DNA from 3 places in the Phyllobacterium sp. MT110 genome. Region 2 is predicted to be linked to each of the others. Evidence: riboswitches for the same ligand, from Rfam matches in the RefSeq annotation. Region 2 holds a riboswitch; each other region holds the start of a gene.
What was found. Region 2 has a riboswitch for thiamine pyrophosphate ahead of AC1Q5O_RS20640 (ABC transporter permease). Riboswitches for the same ligand answer to the same signal wherever they lie in the genome.
Positions count from the first base shown of each region.

Region 1 (6,396 bases), on a different contig from region 2:
CCTCATGTCGTGCGGCGCCAGTGCAAACGCTAAAGCCAAGTTCTCACTCGTCTTTTGCCTGCGGAATCGGTGTGCTTACTTTCTAGCTAGCCCGTTGAGCAGGCTGGGGCAAGAATTACATTGATTTCTTATGAGACCCATTGAGTACAAAATATGTCAAAGTGATAACTCTTGCGAGCCGAGATATTTTCGCAACAGGGAGGGGCCTTTGGCCGAGAGCAATTCGCCCGCGGGCCCCGATGCTGCCACATGGCCATTTTCGAGAAAGAACAGCGTTGATGGTAAACGCAAAGCATCGTCCGGATGGTGGGTGACCATCACAACAGTCATTCCAGTATCTTTTTGCAGTTGTCCGACCAGATCAAGCATTTCATGGCGCAATGCTGGACCAAGTGAAGCAAAGGCTTCATCAAGCAACAGTACAGGCCGGTTGCGCACCAGCGCCCGGGCGATGGCAACGCGCTGGCGTTCCCCGCCCGACAGTGCCGCCGGTTTGCGCGTCTCCTTGCCCGCAAGCCCAACCTTGGCGATGGCGTCGTGGACCGCCTGCTGATCCGCCGCGTCGAGGCGCAGGCCCGGCCTGCGGCCAAGACCGACATTGGCGGCAACGTCGAGATGGGCGAAGAGATTGTTGTCCTGAAACACCATGGAAACCGGGCGCCGGGATGGTTCGACATGCGTGACATCGGCATCGCCGATCAGCACGCGGCCGGAGAGCGGTGCCTCGAAACCGGCAATGAGATTGAGAACCGTGGATTTGCCCGCGCCGCTCGGCCCGATGATGGCGGCAATGGACGACGGTGCGATGGCAAGGTCGAAACGCATGGCCATATCGCCGTAATCGAAGCGAACGGCATCAAGCCGGATCGCGGCGCCGCCGGTTGTGATCTTTTCCGTTTGTTCAGCCATCTCTTGCATTGTCCTGTCGGGCGAGGCTGGCCGCACCGCAGTCGGCTGCGAACATCAAGAGCAGGCACAGGACCCCAAGGATCAGCGCAAGTCCCGCTGCATCCTGTGTGCGATAACTTCCCATGCGCTGCAAGAGCAGGAAAGGCAGGGTCTGGATGGAATCATTGCCGAACAGCGCGATGGTTCCAAGATCGCCCAGCGACAGGGCCATGGCAAAGGCGAAGGCAACACCCATGGGCAGGCGCAAAGCCGGCCAGTCGATCAGGCGCAGCCGGTCCCAGCCGGTGATGCCGAGCTGGAGGCAAAGCCGGTTGTGGCGGCTTGCAGCCGTATCCCAGGCCGGGCGCAGGATGCGGAAGGCGAAGGGCACGGCCATGGCGGCATTGACGCCGATGACCATGACGGGCGCAAGGCTGAACGGGTCGATGGCATGGCGCGAGAGGATGAACCAGCCGGCGCCGATGACAATGGGCGGCACCACCATGATCAGGCTCGCCCCCAGATCCAGTGACCGTTCGAACAGACCCGGCGAAACCGTTCGCCGCCGGCTCTGCTGATACTCCCGGGCGATGACAAGCGACAGCGACAGCGCGAGGGAGAGCAGGGCCGCGGCCGCGCCAAGCACGATGCTTGTGGCAATGGCGCGCCAGACGATGGATTCGCTCATCAGGCGCGCCAGGTCGGCGCCAAGCCCGGAGACAACGGTTCCGCCCATGGGCAGGCCGACAAAGAGCAGTCCGAGGAGAATGATCGCTGTATTGACGCATTGCGCTGCACGGCCCGGCCGCTCGAAGCGCCGCGTGGTCGTCTGAAGACTGAAGCCTTCGTCTGCCGGTTTGCCCGTCAGGCCGAGCAGCAGCAGCACGGCGATGGTCAGGCCCAGTTGCAGCAATGTGAGCGAGACGGCGCGGGCAATATCGAAATCGAAATGCAGGGACTGGTAGATCGCCACTTCCAGCGTGGTGGCACGCGGTCCGCCGCCCAGAGTCAGCACGATCGTGAACGAGGTGATGCAGAGCATGAAGATCAGCCCGGCAATACCGGACAGATTGCGGCGGATGACCGGCCATTCGATCAGGCGGAAGCGTGCCCAACCGCCCATGCCGAGCTGCGCGGCGAGTTTCCAGTAATCCGAAGGAATGGAATCAAGGCTTGCAAGCACCAGCCGGGTCGCCAGCGGCAGGTTGAAAAAGACGTGGGCGAGAAGGATGCCGGGAAGCCCGTAAATATTGGGTATGGTGTCCATGCCGAGGCTGCTGAAAGCAAAGGCCAGCAGGCCGTTGCGGCCATAGATGCTGGTGATACCCAGCACCGCAACAAGTGCGGGTAAGGCCAAGGGCAGGGCAAACAGGCGCAGAATCAGCGCGCGGCCGGGAAAGGCGGGATGTTCATGCAAGGCGCGCGCGAGTGGAATGGCAAGGGCAACCGCAAGCAGCATGGACAGGAGCGCCTGCACCAGCGTGAACCGAGCCACCCGCCACAGATAGCTGTCGAATGCGGCAAAACCTTCCACGCCGCCGCGCAGCGCTTCGGATGCGAGACTGAGAAGTGCGCCACCCGCAAGTGCCGCCAGAAAGGCGAGGGCGCATGCCCCCGCCCATGGTCTGAAACTGCGGATGGCAATCACAATGCTACAGGCTCATGGCCGCGAGCCATTCGTCGATCCAGGCTTTACGGTTCTTGGCGACCTCTTCGGACGGGAAGGCCAGGGTCTTGACGGGTTGAACAAGGGTTTCGAAGGCCGGGTTCAGCGCGTCGGTGGTTTTCGCAGCCGGATACATCCAGTTGTTTTCAGGAATCGCGTCCTGAAACGCCGGGCTGGTCATGAAGGCAAGAAACTGCGCCGATAGCGGGTTTTTCGCCCCGTTGACGGTCTGGGCAGCGACTTCGACCTGCAGGTAATGGCCTTCGCTGAACGAAATGGCCTTGTAGCGGTCCACGCGCTCGGCGATCAGGTGATAGGCAGGCGACGTCGTGTAGGACAGCACCAGCGGCGCTTCGCCCTTGGTGAAGAGGCCATAGGCTTCCGACCAGCCGGGCGTGACGGTCAGCACGCGGTCTTTCAGCTTTGCCCAGGCTTCCCCCGCCTTGTCGCCATAGACCGACTTGACCCAGAGCAGCAGGCCGAGACCGGGCGTCGAGGTGCGGGGGTCTTCGATGACGATCTTCTGCTTCGGGTCGCCTTCGACCAGTTCCTTCAGGCTTTCCGGCGGCGTCTTCAGCTTCTCGGAATCATAGATGACGGCGAAATAGCCGTAATCGTAGGGAACGAAGGTATCATCCTTGTAGCCGCCGGGGATGCTCACGGCGGAGGTGTCGATGCCATGGGGGGCAAACAGGCCGGTTTGCCTGGCCTCATAGGTCAGGTTGGTGTCGAGGCCGAGCACCACATCCGCCTTGGTTGACTCGCCTTCCAGCTTGACCCGGTTGAGCAGGGCAACGCCATCGGCAACCGCCACGAATTCGACCGTGCAGGCACATTGCTTTTCGAAGGCTTGTTTGACCTTCGGGCCGGGACCCCATTCGGCGGTGAAGCTTTCATAGGTGTAGACGGTGAGTTTGCCTTCGGCATGCGCGGTGCCAAGGGGAATGACGGCGAACAGAGCGGTCACAATGGCCGCTGTTTTTACAATAGTCTCGAATGGCCGCATCGGCGCCTCCTATCAGCAGTGTTCAAAAGGATTGGTGCGCCGGCAAATCTGCCGCGTCTAATCCCTCCGCCGGTACAAACCGGATCAGGTTCCGCGGGTTGGCAGGGTTTCCCCGTGCGCCTCTCAGCCGGTCCATGCGACCGGCACCCCGTTAGAGCGTGACAAGGATAGAGGTTCGGCCGAAGCCGTGCAAGCGGTCGATGCTTATGAAATCTTTATGTTTTGCCGGTTCTGCCAAATCGAAAGCTGATACTGGCGCGCCTATTGTCCCCAGCGAAAACATCCCGTGCGGCTGTTTTCCGATGGAAAGGGTCAATCATGTTTCGTGGTCACGGTTTTTATCATTCCCATGTCAGGGCGCAGCAGAACCCGGCTTCCCAAAACGCCCGCCGCAAGGCGATCCTCCTTCGTCCGCGCCGGCAGAAATTCATCCCGGAGCTCTATCCGAGCCTGTTTCTGGCCATCGGCGTGGCGATTGCCGGTATGGCCGCGATTGCACTCGGGCGCTTCGTTTAACCGAGAAACACGGATGCCCTGTGCGACCGGCTTGTGCCATGCTATGGCCGGTGCATGAGCAAATTCGTCCTTCTTCTTGGTGGAACCGTTCACGTCACCGACCGTCTTCGGCATCTCATTGCCGGGGCGCGCGTTCTTGCCGCCGATGGCGGCATTGCCCATGCGCAGGCGCTGGGCGTTGAACCCGAGTTGTGGCTGGGCGATTTCGATTCGACATCGCCTGAACTTGCCGAACGCTATGCGCATGTGCCGCGTTCGGTTTTTCCGGCCGCCAAGGACATGACCGACGGCGAACTGGCACTCAACGAGGCCTACCGGCTGGGCGCCACCGAAGTGATCCTGTGCGGCGCCTTTGGCGGTGAACGCACCGACCACACCCTGCTGCACCTGACCATGGCCACCCGCCATGCGGCGGAAGGCCGGAAGATCATTCTCTCCAGCGGAAGCGAGGAAGCGCATCCCCTGGTTGCAGGAGACTATGCGTTCGATTTTGCCGATGGAACGGTATTCAGCATTGTGGCCTTTACGTCCCTGCGCGGATTATTTATCCATGGTGCGCGATGGCCGCTGGAAAATATGGAACTTTCTTTCGGTTCATCGCTTACAGTGTCGAATGCCGTGTGTGGAAATCTCCACGTATCGCTTCGTTCAGGCAATGCAGTCCTGATTGCTGCGCCGTAAAATTGCGAACCGCTTGTAAAACAACGCGGAAAGTGCAATTCTTGCGGCACAGCATTGGGGACGCAAGCTGGTTAGTTTAGTTTTGAAACGGGAGAGGTCTTCCATGTTGAAAAGTTTGTCGACAGTAGCAGTTGCCGCACTTCTGGCATTTTCGGTAGCCGGTTGCACAACAAGTGAGCAGCGTACAGCGGGTTATGGCGTTGGCGGTGCAGCACTTGGTGCTTTGGCTGGTGGTGCAATCGGTGGTGGCCGTGGCGCACTGGCTGGTGCTGCCATCGGTGGTGTTGGTGGTGTGGCTGTTGGTGCCGCAACGGCCAACAATGATGGCCGCCGTTACTGCACATATGAAAACCGTTACGGCGAGCGTTATCGCGCGCCTTGCCGCGGTTACTAATCCTTCCCCATCAGGGAAAGCGGAACAGGCCGGGAAACCGGCCTGTTTTTGTTTGAGGCGCTGGGGTGCATGGGCTGATCTTTGTTCTGCCGCATTAAGCCCGCACGATATGGCCGCTATATTCATGTTGAGAGGATTGACTAATGAGTTTTCGTTTGACCGCCATTGCGGTTTCCGCGCTTCTGGCCATGTCATTGGCCGGTTGTGAAACGAGCGAACAGAACCAGCGGGCCGGGACGGGCGCGTTGATCGGCGGCGGTGTCGGCGCACTCGCCGGACAGGCACTCGGACACAATACCAAGAGCACCGTGATCGGTGCGGCCGGCGGCGCGCTTCTCGGTGCTGCTGTCGGTACGGCAACGACGCCAAGCGGTGGCGGCAACGGCAATCAGAATCTTTGCCGTTATCAGCGGCCCGATGGCAGCATCTACAACGCCCCCTGCGAAGGCAATGGCGGCCGCGGCGCTGCCTATGGCGGATACAACAACAACGGTTACAACAACGGCGGCTACTGAGCGGCACGTTGCTGAACGGATCCAGACAGGCCGGTTTTCCGGCCTGTTCTGTTTTATGCCATAAAGATATTTGACAGCGGCGCCAATCTCGCCGACAAGCGCCCGTCGGCACTGATGTCCGGCAATTGCGCTCCTTTTCCAGAACTGAAAAACCCATGGCTCCACCCCTTCTTCGTCTTGACCGGATTGCATTGACGTTTGGCGGCACGCCGCTCCTCAGCGATGCGGCGATTTCCGTCAGCGAGGGCGATCGCATTGCCCTTGTCGGCCGCAACGGGTCCGGCAAGTCGACGCTGCTCAAGATCGCGGCGGGCTTCATCACGCCGACCGACGGCGAAGTGTTCCGCCATCCCGGCGTCACCGTCCGCTATCTCGCCCAGGTGCCCGACATGGAAGGTTTTGCCAATGTCCGCGATTATGTCGAGGCGGGTCTGGGACCGGCGGACGATCTCTACCGCGTCAGCTACATTCTTGAACATCTCGGCCTGACCGGCGAGGAAAAGCCGGACAATCTGTCTGGCGGCGAGGCGCGGCGTGCGGCGCTGGCCAAGGTTCTCGCCCCCCAGCCCGATATCCTGCTTCTCGACGAGCCGACCAACCATCTCGACCTGACAACAATTGAATGGCTCGAAAGCGAATTGCGCCAGATCCGCTCCAGCATCGTGGTCATCTCCCATGACCGGCGGTTTCTGGAAAACATCAGCCGCTCGACGGTCTGGCTTGACCGCGG
Region 1 covers NZ_JBXAFE010000002.1:489,065-495,460, forward strand. Annotated here, with positions in the region: gene thiQ (thiamine ABC transporter ATP-binding protein) at 157-909, opposite strand; gene thiP (thiamine/thiamine pyrophosphate ABC transporter permease) at 902-2,536, opposite strand; gene thiB (thiamine ABC transporter substrate binding subunit) at 2,541-3,560, opposite strand; TPP riboswitch at 3,605-3,721, opposite strand; gene AC1Q5O_RS13970 (hypothetical protein) at 3,879-4,076, shown strand; gene AC1Q5O_RS13975 (thiamine diphosphokinase) at 4,131-4,757, shown strand; gene AC1Q5O_RS13980 (YMGG-like glycine zipper-containing protein) at 4,861-5,151, shown strand; gene AC1Q5O_RS13985 (YMGG-like glycine zipper-containing protein) at 5,295-5,666, shown strand; gene AC1Q5O_RS13990 (ABC-F family ATP-binding cassette domain-containing protein) at 5,822-6,396, shown strand, end outside.
Region 1: linked by a shared signal. The riboswitch ahead of thiB (thiamine ABC transporter substrate binding subunit) and the one ahead of AC1Q5O_RS20640 (ABC transporter permease) in region 2 are both predicted to bind thiamine pyrophosphate.

Region 2 (6,396 bases):
GGGACCAAGGACACCGCCTACCGGCTTGCACAGGCCCTTGCCGTACTGGCAGGCTTCGTGCTCGTCAATATCCTCGTCCGCCACTGGATGAATGGGGGCACGCTCGACAGCGGCGGCGATGTAACGTTGAGCGAACAGTCACTCTACACGCTCATCGCACTCGGCGGATCATTGTCGCTGATGATGCTGAGCCGGGGCGGCCAGGACTGGCTCTACCGCATCGCCGCACTCATTGTCGGTTACGTCGGCATCCTGGTGGCCGTGACGCAGCATTTCATTCTCCTCAATCCGCTGTTTGACGGTTCGGTCGGCGGCGGCCTGATCTTCAACAGCCTGTTCATGGGCTACCTGCTGCCGGGCCTGCTGGCGGCTCTCGTGGCGCTCAACGCCTTCGGCGAACCGCAGATAAAGCTGTTCGGCCTGCCGCTGGTCATGGCGCAGGCCAACCGCCCCCGGCACTACGCCATGGCCCTGGCGATCCTGTCCGGCCTCATGCTGTTCACATGGGTGACGCTCACCATCCGGGTGTTCTTCTGGGGCAGCAGCATTCATCTGTGGAAGGGCGTGGACTCGATGGAAATGTTCACCTATTCGGCCGTCTGGCTGCTGTTCGGCCTTGGCCTCTTCGGATTGGGCGCGTGGCGGCAGAACAGGCCATTGCGCCTGATCTCGGCACCGATCGTGTTCCTTGTGATCGCCAAGGTTTTCCTGCTCGACATGTCGAACCTTGAAGGCATCCTGCGGGCCCTCTCCTTCATCGGATTGGGTCTGTCGCTGGTTGGCGTCGGCCTGTTCTACCAGCGCATTCTCAATGCGGGGGCGGCCGCTACGCCGCCCACCAGCGATGAAAATGGTGCACCGGGCCGCGCCCCTGACCCACATTGAGCCCGTCGGCGGCAGCCATGGCTGCCGTCAGATAGGCTTTCGCCTCGCCGATTGCCACCGGCAGATCAAGACCCTTGGCCAGCCCGCTGGCAATCGCCGCCGCCAGGGTGCAGCCCGTGCCGTGGTCGTGGGTGGTGACAAGCCGCGGTCCGTCGAAACGCATCACAGACGTGCCGTCAAACAAGAGGTCGGTACTGAGGCTTGTAAGCCCGTGACCGCCCTTGATCAGCACCGCCGCCGGACCAAGCTTCAGCAGCAGCTCGGCCTGCCGCGCCATCTCCCGTTCGGTTTCCGCTGCGGGTGTGCCAGTCAGCAATGCGGCTTCCGGCAGGTTGGGCGTGAGCACAAATGCCAGCGGCAGGAGCTGTTGGCGCAGCGCCTCCACCGCCTCCGGCTGCAGAAGCCGATCGCCCGATGTTGCCACCATCACCGGGTCGACGACCGCCTTGCGCTGCCAGCGGTTCAAGGCTTCCGCGATGGTGTCGATGGTTTCGACCGTGGAAACCATGCCGATCTTGATCGCCCCGACCGCGATATCCGAGAGAACGGCATCGATCTGGGCGCGGATGATAGCCGGGCTCAGGTTCTCGATGGCGGTGACGCCGCGCGTGTTCTGTGCGGTGATCGCGGTCAGCACGCTCGTGCCATACACACCGAGCGCCGAGAACGTCTTGATGTCGGCCTGGATACCGGCGCCACCGCCGCTGTCGGAACCGGCAATGGTCAGGGCAATGGCGGTCATGCGGTTGCCCTCAACGCCTCGTCGACGGCATCGCGAAGCACCTGTGCGGCGGCGCGCGGATCCGCCTGACGGAAGATCGCCGAAATCACCGCAACCCCATCGGCGCCTGCGCGAATAGCCGGCGCGACCCGGCCGAGATCGATGCCCGCGATGGCGCCGACCGGCAGGTCGGGCTTTGCCGCGCGGATGATGGCCGCCAGCCGGGCAAACCCGTCAAAACCGATCGGGCCGTCGGGATTGTGCTTGGCAGGGGTTTCGAACAGACCGCCCACGCAGGCATAGTCGATGGCAGAGCTTATGGCCACCTGCGCATCGGCTTCATTCTTCACCGTCAGGCCGATGATTGCATCGGGGCCAAGCAGCGTGCGGGCGTCGGCGACCAGCATGTCCTCGCGCCCCACGTGCACACCCTCGACACCCGCCACCAGCGCGACGTCGATGCGGTCATTCACAAGCAGGGGGATGCCTGTGCCGTGCAGGGCCGCATGGATGGCACGGGCGCGCTCCACCATCTTGCGCGTCGGCGAATTCTTGTCGCGATACTGGATGATCGTGGCCCCGCCCCGCGCGGCCTGCAAAGCCAGGGCACCCAGATCGGCATCACCGCCGATGGCATCGACATCGACAATGGCATTCAGGCGGAAATCTACTTTTGGCATGGTCTTTTTCTCCGAATAAATCGTTTCACTGCAGTTCAACGGCGAGGTCATCCACCTTGGGCACCGATTTGATCAGTCCCGCCTCGTGCATGAACACGCCGAGCCGTTCATAACGGCTGCGGTCGAGAGCGGCGGGACGCTTGGCAAAACGCGGCAATGTATCGATCCATGCCTGCCGGTTCAGCGCATTGTCGAGATCGGGATAGGCCTTGATGAACAGCGACCAGGACTCATCGGGATGGTTGGTCAGATAGATCGCGCCCTTTTCCACGGCGCCGATGAAACGTTTCAAACGGTCGTCTTTCGCCAGATCGGGATGGGTCAGGAAGATCAGCTCGTCATAAACGGGCACGCCATGCTCCTCGGGAAAGAATGCCGTTCCCTTGTGGCCTTCCTGCGCCATCTGCGTCAGCTCGAAATTGCGGTAGCCACCCACCGTGGCATCCACCTGATTGGCGATCAGCGATGCCGACAGGGCGAAGTTGACATTGATCAGCTCGACATCTCCCGTCTTCAGGCCTTCGGATTTCAGCATCGCGCCGAGCATGGCATCCTCAAAACCAGCCACGGAAAACCCGACTTTTTTGCCCTTCAGGTCCTTCAGGCTCTTGATCGGGCCATCGGCGAGGACGGTCACCGTGTTGAGCGGCGTCTCCACCAGGGTGCCGAAACGCACCAGCGGCAGGCCTTCATCATGGCTGAGATAAAGGTTGGGCTGGTAGCCGATGGCGATGTCCGCCTGCTTGGCCGCCACGAGGCGCGGCGGCGCTGCCGGATCGGCCGGCGGGATCAGATCCACGTCCAGTCCCGCTTCGCTGAAGAAGCCCTTTTCGCGGGCAACAACCAGCGGTGCATGGTCGGGGTTGACGAACCATTCCAGCAGGACAGACAGCTTGTCTGCGGCCGCGGCGGGAGATGCGAGGAGAGACAAGGCGGTTAGCAGGACGATGGCGGGGGCAAACGCACGGCGGCGAAACATGGGCATTCCTTTATCAACGGGACGGGAAAACGGAGTGGTCATGATGCCTGCACCCAGGGCGTGAGACGTGCGGCGAAGGCATCGACGAGGAAACGCAGAACGATGGTCAGAACGGCGAGGATGATGAGAGCGGCAAACAGCGTGTCGGTCTGCATGCGGGCATTGGCCTGCAGCATGACGAAGCCAAGTCCGCGCGAGGCACCGACCCATTCGCCGATCACGGCGCCAATGGGGGCAAAGACCGCCGCAACACGCAGGCCCGAACCGAGGCCGGGCAAGGCGCTGGGCACACGGATGAGGAACAGCGTCGCCAGCGGCGAAGCCTGTGTCAGGGCGGCGGCATCCAGCAGGTCCTGACTGGTCCGCCGCAGTGCATCGGCAAAGGACGAGGCGACGGGGAAGAAGATGATCAGGCTGGCCATGACGACCTTGGACGCGAGGCCGAAGCCGAACCAGAGAACCAGGAGCGGCGCAATGGCAAAGACCGGAAGCGCCTGCAGGACCAGCAGCAGAGGCCAGACGATCTGGCCGAAACCCGGCAGGCCGGCCACCAGAAGCGCAACAAGGATTCCGGCCATGGCACCGAAGAACAGCCCGAGCACGATCTCAAGCACCGTGATGGCGGCGTTGCTCAGGAGATAATGCTGCTGCTCGACCAGGGCGGCAATGACAGAACCGGGGCCGGGCAGGATGAAGCGCGGCGGCTGCAGCATCCAGACAGCGAGCTGCCAGCACGCAAGCACAGCCAGCAGGGCCCCGGCGATGCGGACGAGCATGCGCATGGCGGGCCGTCACAGACTCGGCGATTGGTGGTTCAGCGAAAACGGCATCTGCAGGACTCCATCAAACGTGTGGAGATCCGGATATGTGCGAAGACAAGGCAGAGTGCGTGAAGAATGCTCAATTCCCGTTCCTACGCCGGCATAACCCGGATCAGGTTCAAGGGTCCAGCTCGACGCTATCTCAGCACTGTACAGTGCCCCCCTCGGAATGAAGTCATGATGGAGCGGCGGGGGCGTAAAGTCAATCGCGCCGCTTGAGGATTGCAGACATCAGTTGGTCAGGCGGACATTCTCGCCATCGACAGCTTTGCACCCGGAAATAACCGTGTAGAAAAGATCTTGCTGGTCCCAGCCACCGCCGTCTTCCCAAGCATGTTCGTGAGATTGTTTATCGCAACTGAGCAGATCAGTTAACTTTGTATCACCATTTTTCTTCAGCTGCACACCGTCAACGAAGAGATGATCCACAGTATTTCCATCATTGGTTTGGTATGTTGCGTCATAATTCCTATATCCGCTCGATGCAGTTTTACACGTAACTGTGTTTGTACCAGCTGTGGAATTATAACGGCCGACATCACAACCGTCCTTTTTGACTTCCATTTTGATATACAGTGTTTGGTAGTCGCCGAGCACAACGTTGCCGTCAGCCGGACTCATGGTTTTGACCCCTGTTCCTCGCCAATTGAGGGCAGTCTTGTCTTTGGCCTCATACAGCACGGTGCCTAACGTCACTTCCTTAGTTGAACCAGGGCGAGTGACGACAATCGAAACCTTTTTGGCCCAAATGCCGTACATGTCCTTCAAAATGATTTTGGCTTCTGACGGTTTCAACGGCGCCAGCGCAGTTGAAGTCACACCAATCTGGACTGAGTTCTGGTTCAGTAACGACATGAAGAGGGTATTGGTCTGCCCTCCCAGATTGACGGTGACCTTCTGGTCCTTTGCACTGAAATTGACGCTGACAGCGCCAGCCTTGTCCCCAAGGTTGGCACGCAAAAAGGCCCGTGCCCTGTCCTCGGCAGCCTGTGCATTGCCACCCGTGAAGATGGAGGCACCGGCCAGCGCCGCTGTGTCAGCGGCGTTCTGCAAATTGACTCTTTCATTTGAGGCAACGGTATAGTCAAGGGCAAGACCGGTCATGCCCATAAGCGGCACAAGCAGCAGACCGAAGGTCAGTGCCGTGGCGCCACGCTTGTCTCTCAGGAATTGTTTGAATTTGCTCATAGCCCGCTCCGGTTGTTGAGCGAACCATGAAGGCCATGCCGTAAATGCCTGCTTAGCAAATTCGTTCAGATTGTCTCAATCTGCGATAAGTCGTGCACCATGGTAAAAATCCGATAAAGCACGACCTAGGCAGCGGGTGCGCCCGGCCGCACAAAACCCTCGCTGGCAACGAGCAGATTGCGCGTATAGGCCTGCGTCACCTTGCGGGCGGCAAGATCGGCGGCGGAAAGGCGCTCCACCTCGGCACCGCTCTGCATGACCATCAGCCGGTCGCACATGTGGGTGACCACCGCCAGATCGTGACTGACCATCAGGAAGGTCAGCTTGCGGTCGCGGCGTATCTGTTCCAGCAGGTTCAGCACTTCGGCCTGTACGGATGCGTCGAGCGCCGATGTCGGTTCATCGAGCAGCAGGATCGACGGCTCCAGGATCAATGCCCGGGCGATAGCGACACGCTGGCGCTGGCCGCCGGACAGCTGATGCGAATAACGGAAGCGGAAGCTGGAGCCGAGGCCCACCTCGTCGAGCGCGCGCAGAATGCGCTTTTCAATGTCGGCAAATCCGTGGACCGCCAGTGGTTCCAGCAGAAGCCGGTCGACGGTCTGGCGCGGGTGCAGCGAACCATAGGGGTCCTGGAACACCATCTGCACTTCACGATAGAACGCCTTGGTGCGCTTCTTGTCCAGCAGCTTGCCATTCACGGTGATCGAGCCGCCGCTGGTCGGCGCCAGCCCGGCGACCGCCCGCAGCAATGTCGATTTGCCGGAGCCGGATTCACCGACGAGCCCGAAGGATTCACCGGGCATCACATCGAGGCTAACACCCCGCAAGGCGCGGAAACGGTCGAACGTGACTTCTAGCTTGTCGACGACAAGCGCTTTGGCAGGAGATGTCGTCATGCCGCCCACTCCGGCTTGCGATCAAGGACAGGGAGAGGATGGGTATCGACACCAATTTTCGGCATGCAGTTCAGAAGCCCCTGCGTATAGGGATGTTTGGCATTGTGCAGGTCCTTGGCGGCGATCTCCTCGACGATATGGCCCGCATACATGACGATGACCCGGTCGCAGAACGACGAGACCAGCCGCAGATCGTGCGAAATGAAGATCAGCCCCATGCCGC
Region 2 covers NZ_JBXAFE010000005.1:185,352-191,747, reverse strand. Annotated here, with positions in the region: gene AC1Q5O_RS20660 (DUF2339 domain-containing protein) at 1-885, shown strand, start outside; gene thiD (bifunctional hydroxymethylpyrimidine kinase/phosphomethylpyrimidine kinase) at 827-1,627, opposite strand; gene thiE (thiamine phosphate synthase) at 1,624-2,286, opposite strand; gene AC1Q5O_RS20645 (ABC transporter substrate-binding protein) at 2,312-3,265, opposite strand; gene AC1Q5O_RS20640 (ABC transporter permease) at 3,304-4,047, opposite strand; TPP riboswitch at 4,159-4,261, opposite strand; gene AC1Q5O_RS20635 (TadE/TadG family type IV pilus assembly protein) at 4,318-5,274, opposite strand; gene AC1Q5O_RS20630 (ABC transporter ATP-binding protein) at 5,400-6,173, opposite strand; gene AC1Q5O_RS20625 (ABC transporter ATP-binding protein) at 6,170-6,396, opposite strand, start outside.

Region 3 (6,396 bases), on a different contig from region 2:
GCGTGAAAGGCCATGTGCCCGGCATCCGCCGCCTTGGCGAAGGCGGTCGCCATGGCGACAGGGTCGGCAGCCTTGGCAACAGCCGTGTTGAGCAGGATGGCATCAAAGCCGAGTTCCATCACCGTGGCGGCATGGGACGGCCGGCCGAGACCGGCATCGACGATGAGCGGCACCTCGGGGAAATGCCCGCGCAGGGCACGCAGGGCATGCAGATTGAGCGGGCCAAGCGCCGAGCCGATGGGCGCGCACCACGGCATCAGCACCTCGCACCCCGCCTCGAGCAGGCGCTCCGCCACGACCAGATCGTCCGTCGTATAGGGAAACACCTTGAAGCCGTCCGCTGTCAGGATGCGCGCCGCTTCCACCAGCGCAAACACATCCGGCTGCAGCGTGTCGTGATTGCCGATGACTTCGAGCTTGATCCAGTCGGTGGCAAAAATATCCCGGGCCATCTGGGCGGTCAGTACCGCTTCCTTGACCGTGTGGCAGCCCGCCGTGTTGGGCAGCACATGCACGCCGAGCGACTGGATCAGCGACCAGAACCTGTCGCCGGACTTGCCGCCCGCCATTTCGCGTCGCAGGGAGACCGTGACGATCCTGGTTTCCGATGCCTTCACTGCATCCATCAGGATCGCCGGTGACGGATATTGCGCGGTGCCAAGGAGGAGGCGCGAGGACAGTTCGGTGCCATAAAGGGTCAGCATGGCTCAGCCTCCCTGCCGCGGGGTGAGGATTTCCACCCGGTCGCCGTCATTCAGCGCCACGGCAGCGCGCGCGGTCGCCCGCACCAGCTCGCCATTGAGCGCGGTCGCCAGCCATTCGCCCTCATACTCAAGTTCGCCGAGCAAATCGGCCAGTGTTTTGGCCGCAACCTCGTGCGGCTCTCCATTGACGATCAGTCTCATGATCAAGCTACCTTCTCCGAGTCAAAAGCCATCGCTGCCGCCTGCATCGCCATGGCAGGCGCCAGCAGAAATCCGTGCCGGTACAATCCGTTGATGCTGATCACCCGGCCATCGCGCTCCACGCGCGGAAAATTGTCCGCATAGGCCGGGCGCACGCCGACACCGGTCTCGATGATCGCTGCCTCGCCAAAGGCCGGATGCAGGCTGTAGGCGGCATTGAGCAGTTCCATCATCGACCGGGCAGTAACCGGCCCCGTCGCATCGCTTTCGATCATCGTCGCGCCGACCATGAAAAGGTGATCGGCGCGCGGGACGATGTAGACGGGAAAACGCGGATGGATCAACCGGACCGGCCGGGCCAGCACGATGTCGCGGGTTTGCAGGATCAGCATTTCACCGCGCACCCCGCGCAGATCCGGCTTGGCCGTGGAATAACCGGTGCAGTCGACAATGCGGTCGAATTTGCCCTCGTCCCGCTCGTTCTCAAAGCGAACGCCGGATGCGGCCAGCTTGGCCGCCAGCGCCGTCAGGGCGCGGCGCGGATCGAGATGCGCTTCGTCCCGGAAAAACAGCCCCCGGCGGAACCGCCCCGCAAGGTCGGGTTCGAGACTGCCCAGTTCCTGCGCGTCCACGCCGGCAAAACCCGAGGTGCGCGATGCGAAACGGTCCAATTCCCCGGCATCACGCGCTGGCGCCAGCACCAGCGTGCCGTTGCGCACGACGCGCCCCGGCAGAGCCGCCTCCCACCAGGAGGCAGCCTTCAATCCGAGTTCCAGCACCTGTTCATCGGCACTTTCCCGCTCGCAATACGGCGCAAGCATGCCGCCCGCATACCAGGAGGCGGTCGATGACGTGTCGCGGCGCGGGTCGAAGACGGTTACGTCCGCGCCCCGCGCCATCAGTTCATGTGCGGCGGTGAGCCCGGCCACGCCGGCGCCTTTGACAAGAACACGCATCAGAATTCGTCACCCCCGACCGGTATGGGTACAGCTGCTGATTTCAGCGGCATGTAGAGATCGCCGCCCTGCCGGAATTTTTCCGCCATGGCTGACATGCCCTCCTTCTGCGCTTCGGCGCGGATATCGTGGGAAATCCGCATCGAACAGAATTTCGGCCCACACATGGAGCAGAAATGCGCCACCTTGTGCGCCTCCTTCGGCAATGTCTCGTCGTGGAACAGCCGCGCCGTTTCGGGATCGAGCGACAGGTTGAACTGGTCTTCCCAGCGGAACTCGAAGCGCGCCCGCGACAGGGCATCGTCCCGCACCTGCGCCGCCGGATGGCCCTTGGCAAGGTCCGCCGCATGGGCGGCGATCTTGTAGGTGATCACCCCGATCTTCACATCGTCGCGGTTGGGCAGTCCGAGATGTTCCTTCGGCGTGACATAGCAAAGCATGGCGGTGCCGAACCAGCCGATCATCGCCGCACCGATGCCCGACGTGATGTGATCATAGCCGGGCGCGATATCGGTGGTAAGCGGTCCCAGCGTGTAGAACGGCGCCTCGCCGCAGACGGCAAGCTGCTTGTCCATGTTCGCCTTGATCTTGTGCATCGGCACGTGGCCGGGGCCCTCGATCATCACCTGGCAGCCCTTGGCCCAGGCAATCTGCGTCAGTTCCCCCAGCGTCTCCAGCTCGGCAAACTGCGCCGCATCGTTCGCATCGGCGATGGAACCCGGCCGCAGCCCGTCACCCAGCGAGAAGCTGACATCATAGGCACGGCAGATATCGCAGATTTCCTCGAAATGCTCGTAGAGGAAACTTTCCCGGTGATGATGCAGGCACCACTTGGCCATGATCGAGCCGCCACGCGACACGATGCCGGTGACGCGGTCGACGGTCAGCGGGATGTAATGCAACCGAACACCCGCATGGATGGTGAAATAATCGACACCCTGCTCCGCCTGCTCGATCAGCGTGTCGCGATAGACCTCCCATGTCAGGTCCTCGGCGATGCCGCCGACCTTTTCCAGCGCCTGATAGAGCGGCACGGTGCCGATCGGCACGGGGGCGTTGCGGATGATCCATTCGCGGATATTGTGGATGTTGCGGCCGGTCGACAGGTCCATCACCGTGTCGGCACCCCAGCGGATGGCCCAGACCATTTTTTCCACTTCCTCCGCCATGGAGGAGGTCACTGCGGAATTGCCGATATTGGCGTTGATCTTGACCAGGAAGTTGCGGCCGATGATCATCGGCTCAAGTTCAGGATGGTTGACATTGGCCGGAATGATCGCCCTGCCCCGGGCAATCTCCTCGCGGACGAATTCCGGTGTGACATGATCCGGCACCGACGCGCCGAAGGAATTGCCGTCGCGCTCCAGCTGCGCCCGCGCCGCGTCGCGGCCAAGGTTTTCACGGATCGCAACATATTCCATCTCCGGCGTGATGATCCCCGCCCGGGCATAGGCGAGCTGCGTCACGGCTTTATCGCCCTTCGCCCGCAAAGGCCGGTTGCGCACAGGAAACTCCGGGGTCAGCCGTTCACCGGTGACGAAGCCATTGTCCTCCAGCTTGACGTGGCGGCCGTCATAGGCGGCAAGGTCGGCATGGCCGGCAAGCCAGCTTGCGCGAATGCGCGGCAGGCCCTTGGCGATGTCAATGGCAGCGTTGGCATCCGTATACGGCCCGGACGCGTCGTACACCGTCACCGGCGGCTCGCCCGCCGTTGGATGCACCGATATCTGGCGCAACGGCACGCGGATATCCGGATGGATATGGCCGGGTTTGTATATTTTGATCGAGGCCGGCAGCGGTCCTGCCGAAACGGTTGGGGTAATTGCGGTCATCATCAGGCTCCTAGGCGGTTAAGCGTGGAAACCCAGTTCTGTGCCGGAAGGATGAAAAGAGATTGCGAATCCGGATACGGATGTGCCGAGGCTGACTCGCATGACTTTCGCACCGTCCCTACGCCAGTATGAACTGGATCAGGTTCAACGGGTCACTGCGCTGCAAAAGCCAGCAGAATCTCAGCCCCTTGTCGGGACCCCCCTGGTGAATGTCTTGAATTGAACGCCCGATCCGCCATTTGTCAAGCGAATCGGTAAAATCGTGTGTGTGGCGCCCCGTCGATTCCGGGCGCCTTGACCGGATCAGGACGCGCGCAGCGGCTTCAACGCATTGCTCCACTTGAGCAATTCGCCAATCATGGTGTTGGCGCTCGCCGTCACCAGTTCATTGGCCTGGAAGACGCCTTCATCGTTGATGAACTGCTGGTACGCCGGAACGGGAACGCCTTCGGGAATGGGAACCATCCGCAGGCCTGCGATGAGGCCCTTGACCGATTCGACCGAGCGCAGGCCGCCCGACACGCCGCCATAGCTGACGAAACCGACCGGCTTGTAGTTCCATTCCTGCCAGAGATAAATGATCGCATTGGTCAGGGACGGCGGAGCGAAATAGTCATATTCCGGCGTCACGAACACGATCGCATCGCCCGCTTCGATCAGCGCGCTCCACTTTTTCGTGTGCGCATGCTCATACTTCCGGGCACGCGGGTGGTTTGGTTCGTCGAAAACCGGCAGGTTGAGATCGGCCAGGTCAATCAGAACCGGCTCGAACTGGCCGTCCTGGCTGGCAAAATCATGGAACCACTTGGCAACCGGCTGACCGGCGCGGCCCGGCCGGGTGCTGACGTGGACGATGTTGAGCTTGGGTGCCATTGAAAGGTCTCCATAAGGCTTGAATAGTATGGAGCATGCATAGGCGCGGCGTGATGCGGCGCACAAGAAGGCACTTTTTTGAAACCGGGTAATATCGATGTGAAGACGATAGTTATGGCGGAGTCTTCACAAAACGAAACCCGCTCCAGCATGGCTCGCTGTGCGGGTTCTGTCGCGTTTTGCAAGGACCGGAAACTCCGGTCATTGATTATCGGTTGTTGCTGAAATCGCTGGTCGCGGCACCTGGACGGGCAACGCGTTCTTTCTTCTTCGGACCAGGAAGCAGACCTTCACGCTGTGCCTGCTTGCGCGCTGCCTTGCGGGCGCGGCTGACGGCTTCAGCCTTTTCACGGACACGGCGCTCGGACGGCTTTTCAAAAGCCTGGCGCGCCTTCATTTCGCGAAAGAGACCTTCGCGCTGCATCTTCTTTTTCAGGACCCGGAGGGCCTGTTCAACATTGTTATCACGGACGAGAACTTGCAATCGTTTTCCTTACCCATGCTTGTCTCGTCTTGCGGGCGTAAGCGTCACAATCAGACAAGCGTTTGATGAATTACCACAACGGCAATCCCGAGAAGCGCGGACTTTATTCATTCCCGCGCTAAAAATCCAGTGCACGGGAGCAGTTTTACTGACATCCACTTCATTTCATCCCGGCAAATTCAATATTTCCGCCGGGATGAACCTGTCGCCTTGCCAAATCCGCCGTGTCGGACGGATTTCGGCAGGGAATCAGATGGCAGCGGTGATGATGATTTCGACGAGGTAGTCCGGGGTTGCCAGCTTGGCTTCGCCGGTGGCGCGCGCAGGCGTGTTGGCCGGATCGACCCAGGCATCCCAAACCGCATTCATTTCGGCAAAGTCCTTCATGTCGGCCATCCAGATGATCGCCTGCAGGATCTTGGACTTGTCGGAACCGGCTTCCTTCAACAGGCGCTCGACCGAAGCCAGGACATCCTTGGTCTGCTCGGTGACGCTCTTGCCCGGTGTGCCTACCTGCCCTGCGAGATAAACCGTGTTGCCATGGATAACGGCCTGGCTCATGCGTGGACCGACTTCAATACGACGAATGCTCATGGAAAGTCTCCTCTAGCAGTTTGGGTAGATCGATATGCGTACAAGAAAAAAGGGCCATTAGGCCCTGTTCAAGGCGTTATAGTTGGGGCCCGCCGGAAAGCAACAAAAATCATCGGTTCCGCCCACGGTTTTCGTTTGCCCCGCCCCCTGAAGCGAGCGGCCGCAAGGGGTTGGATCCTCCGTCCGCAGCACCATTGTTAACCATGGGAAAGCGGAGGCAAGCGATGCTGCGGAAACCGGCTGCTTCTGTCGCGATGTGTCTTGCGGGCTCAAGGCGCCACTGCATACTCGACCATTCCATGGCTGCGGCGTTGTTGATGGCGGAAGCGTCGGGCGGACCAACCGCGAACCCTAGGAATTTGATTTTATACTTGCGATATGATGCAATATTAAGCTTATCTATGATAACGTGCCCTACAATTCGACGGGAGTGATAAGTAATTGATATATCCATTCGTTGAAAACATAAGATATGGCGACCGATCTATACCATTCTGCATCGCCGATGAGATTGGATATCATTGGTATGTTGCACCGGGAAACAATTATACCGGATTTCGGGAGCGTTGCCTTTACTTTATAAAACCGGGCTCGCATGTTGTCGATTGCGGCTCCCATCATGGATTGATGACCGTGCTGTTCAGCCAGAAGGCCGGCCCCACCGGCAGGGTAACCGCCTTTGACGCGCTGCCATTCAATGCGGGTGTCGTGCAGCGGAATGCCGAACTGAACGGACTGACAAACGTCGTGGC
Region 3 covers NZ_JBXAFE010000001.1:1,778,773-1,785,168, forward strand. Annotated here, with positions in the region: gene AC1Q5O_RS09125 (thiazole synthase) at 1-704, opposite strand, end outside; gene thiS (sulfur carrier protein ThiS) at 708-905, opposite strand; gene thiO (glycine oxidase ThiO) at 908-1,861, opposite strand; gene thiC (phosphomethylpyrimidine synthase ThiC) at 1,861-3,693, opposite strand; TPP riboswitch at 3,791-3,907, opposite strand; gene AC1Q5O_RS09145 (NADPH-dependent FMN reductase) at 3,997-4,566, opposite strand; gene rpsU (30S ribosomal protein S21) at 4,775-5,050, opposite strand; gene AC1Q5O_RS09155 (RidA family protein) at 5,300-5,644, opposite strand; gene AC1Q5O_RS09160 (FkbM family methyltransferase) at 6,086-6,396, shown strand, end outside.
Region 3: linked by a shared signal. The riboswitch ahead of thiC (phosphomethylpyrimidine synthase ThiC) and the one ahead of AC1Q5O_RS20640 (ABC transporter permease) in region 2 are both predicted to bind thiamine pyrophosphate.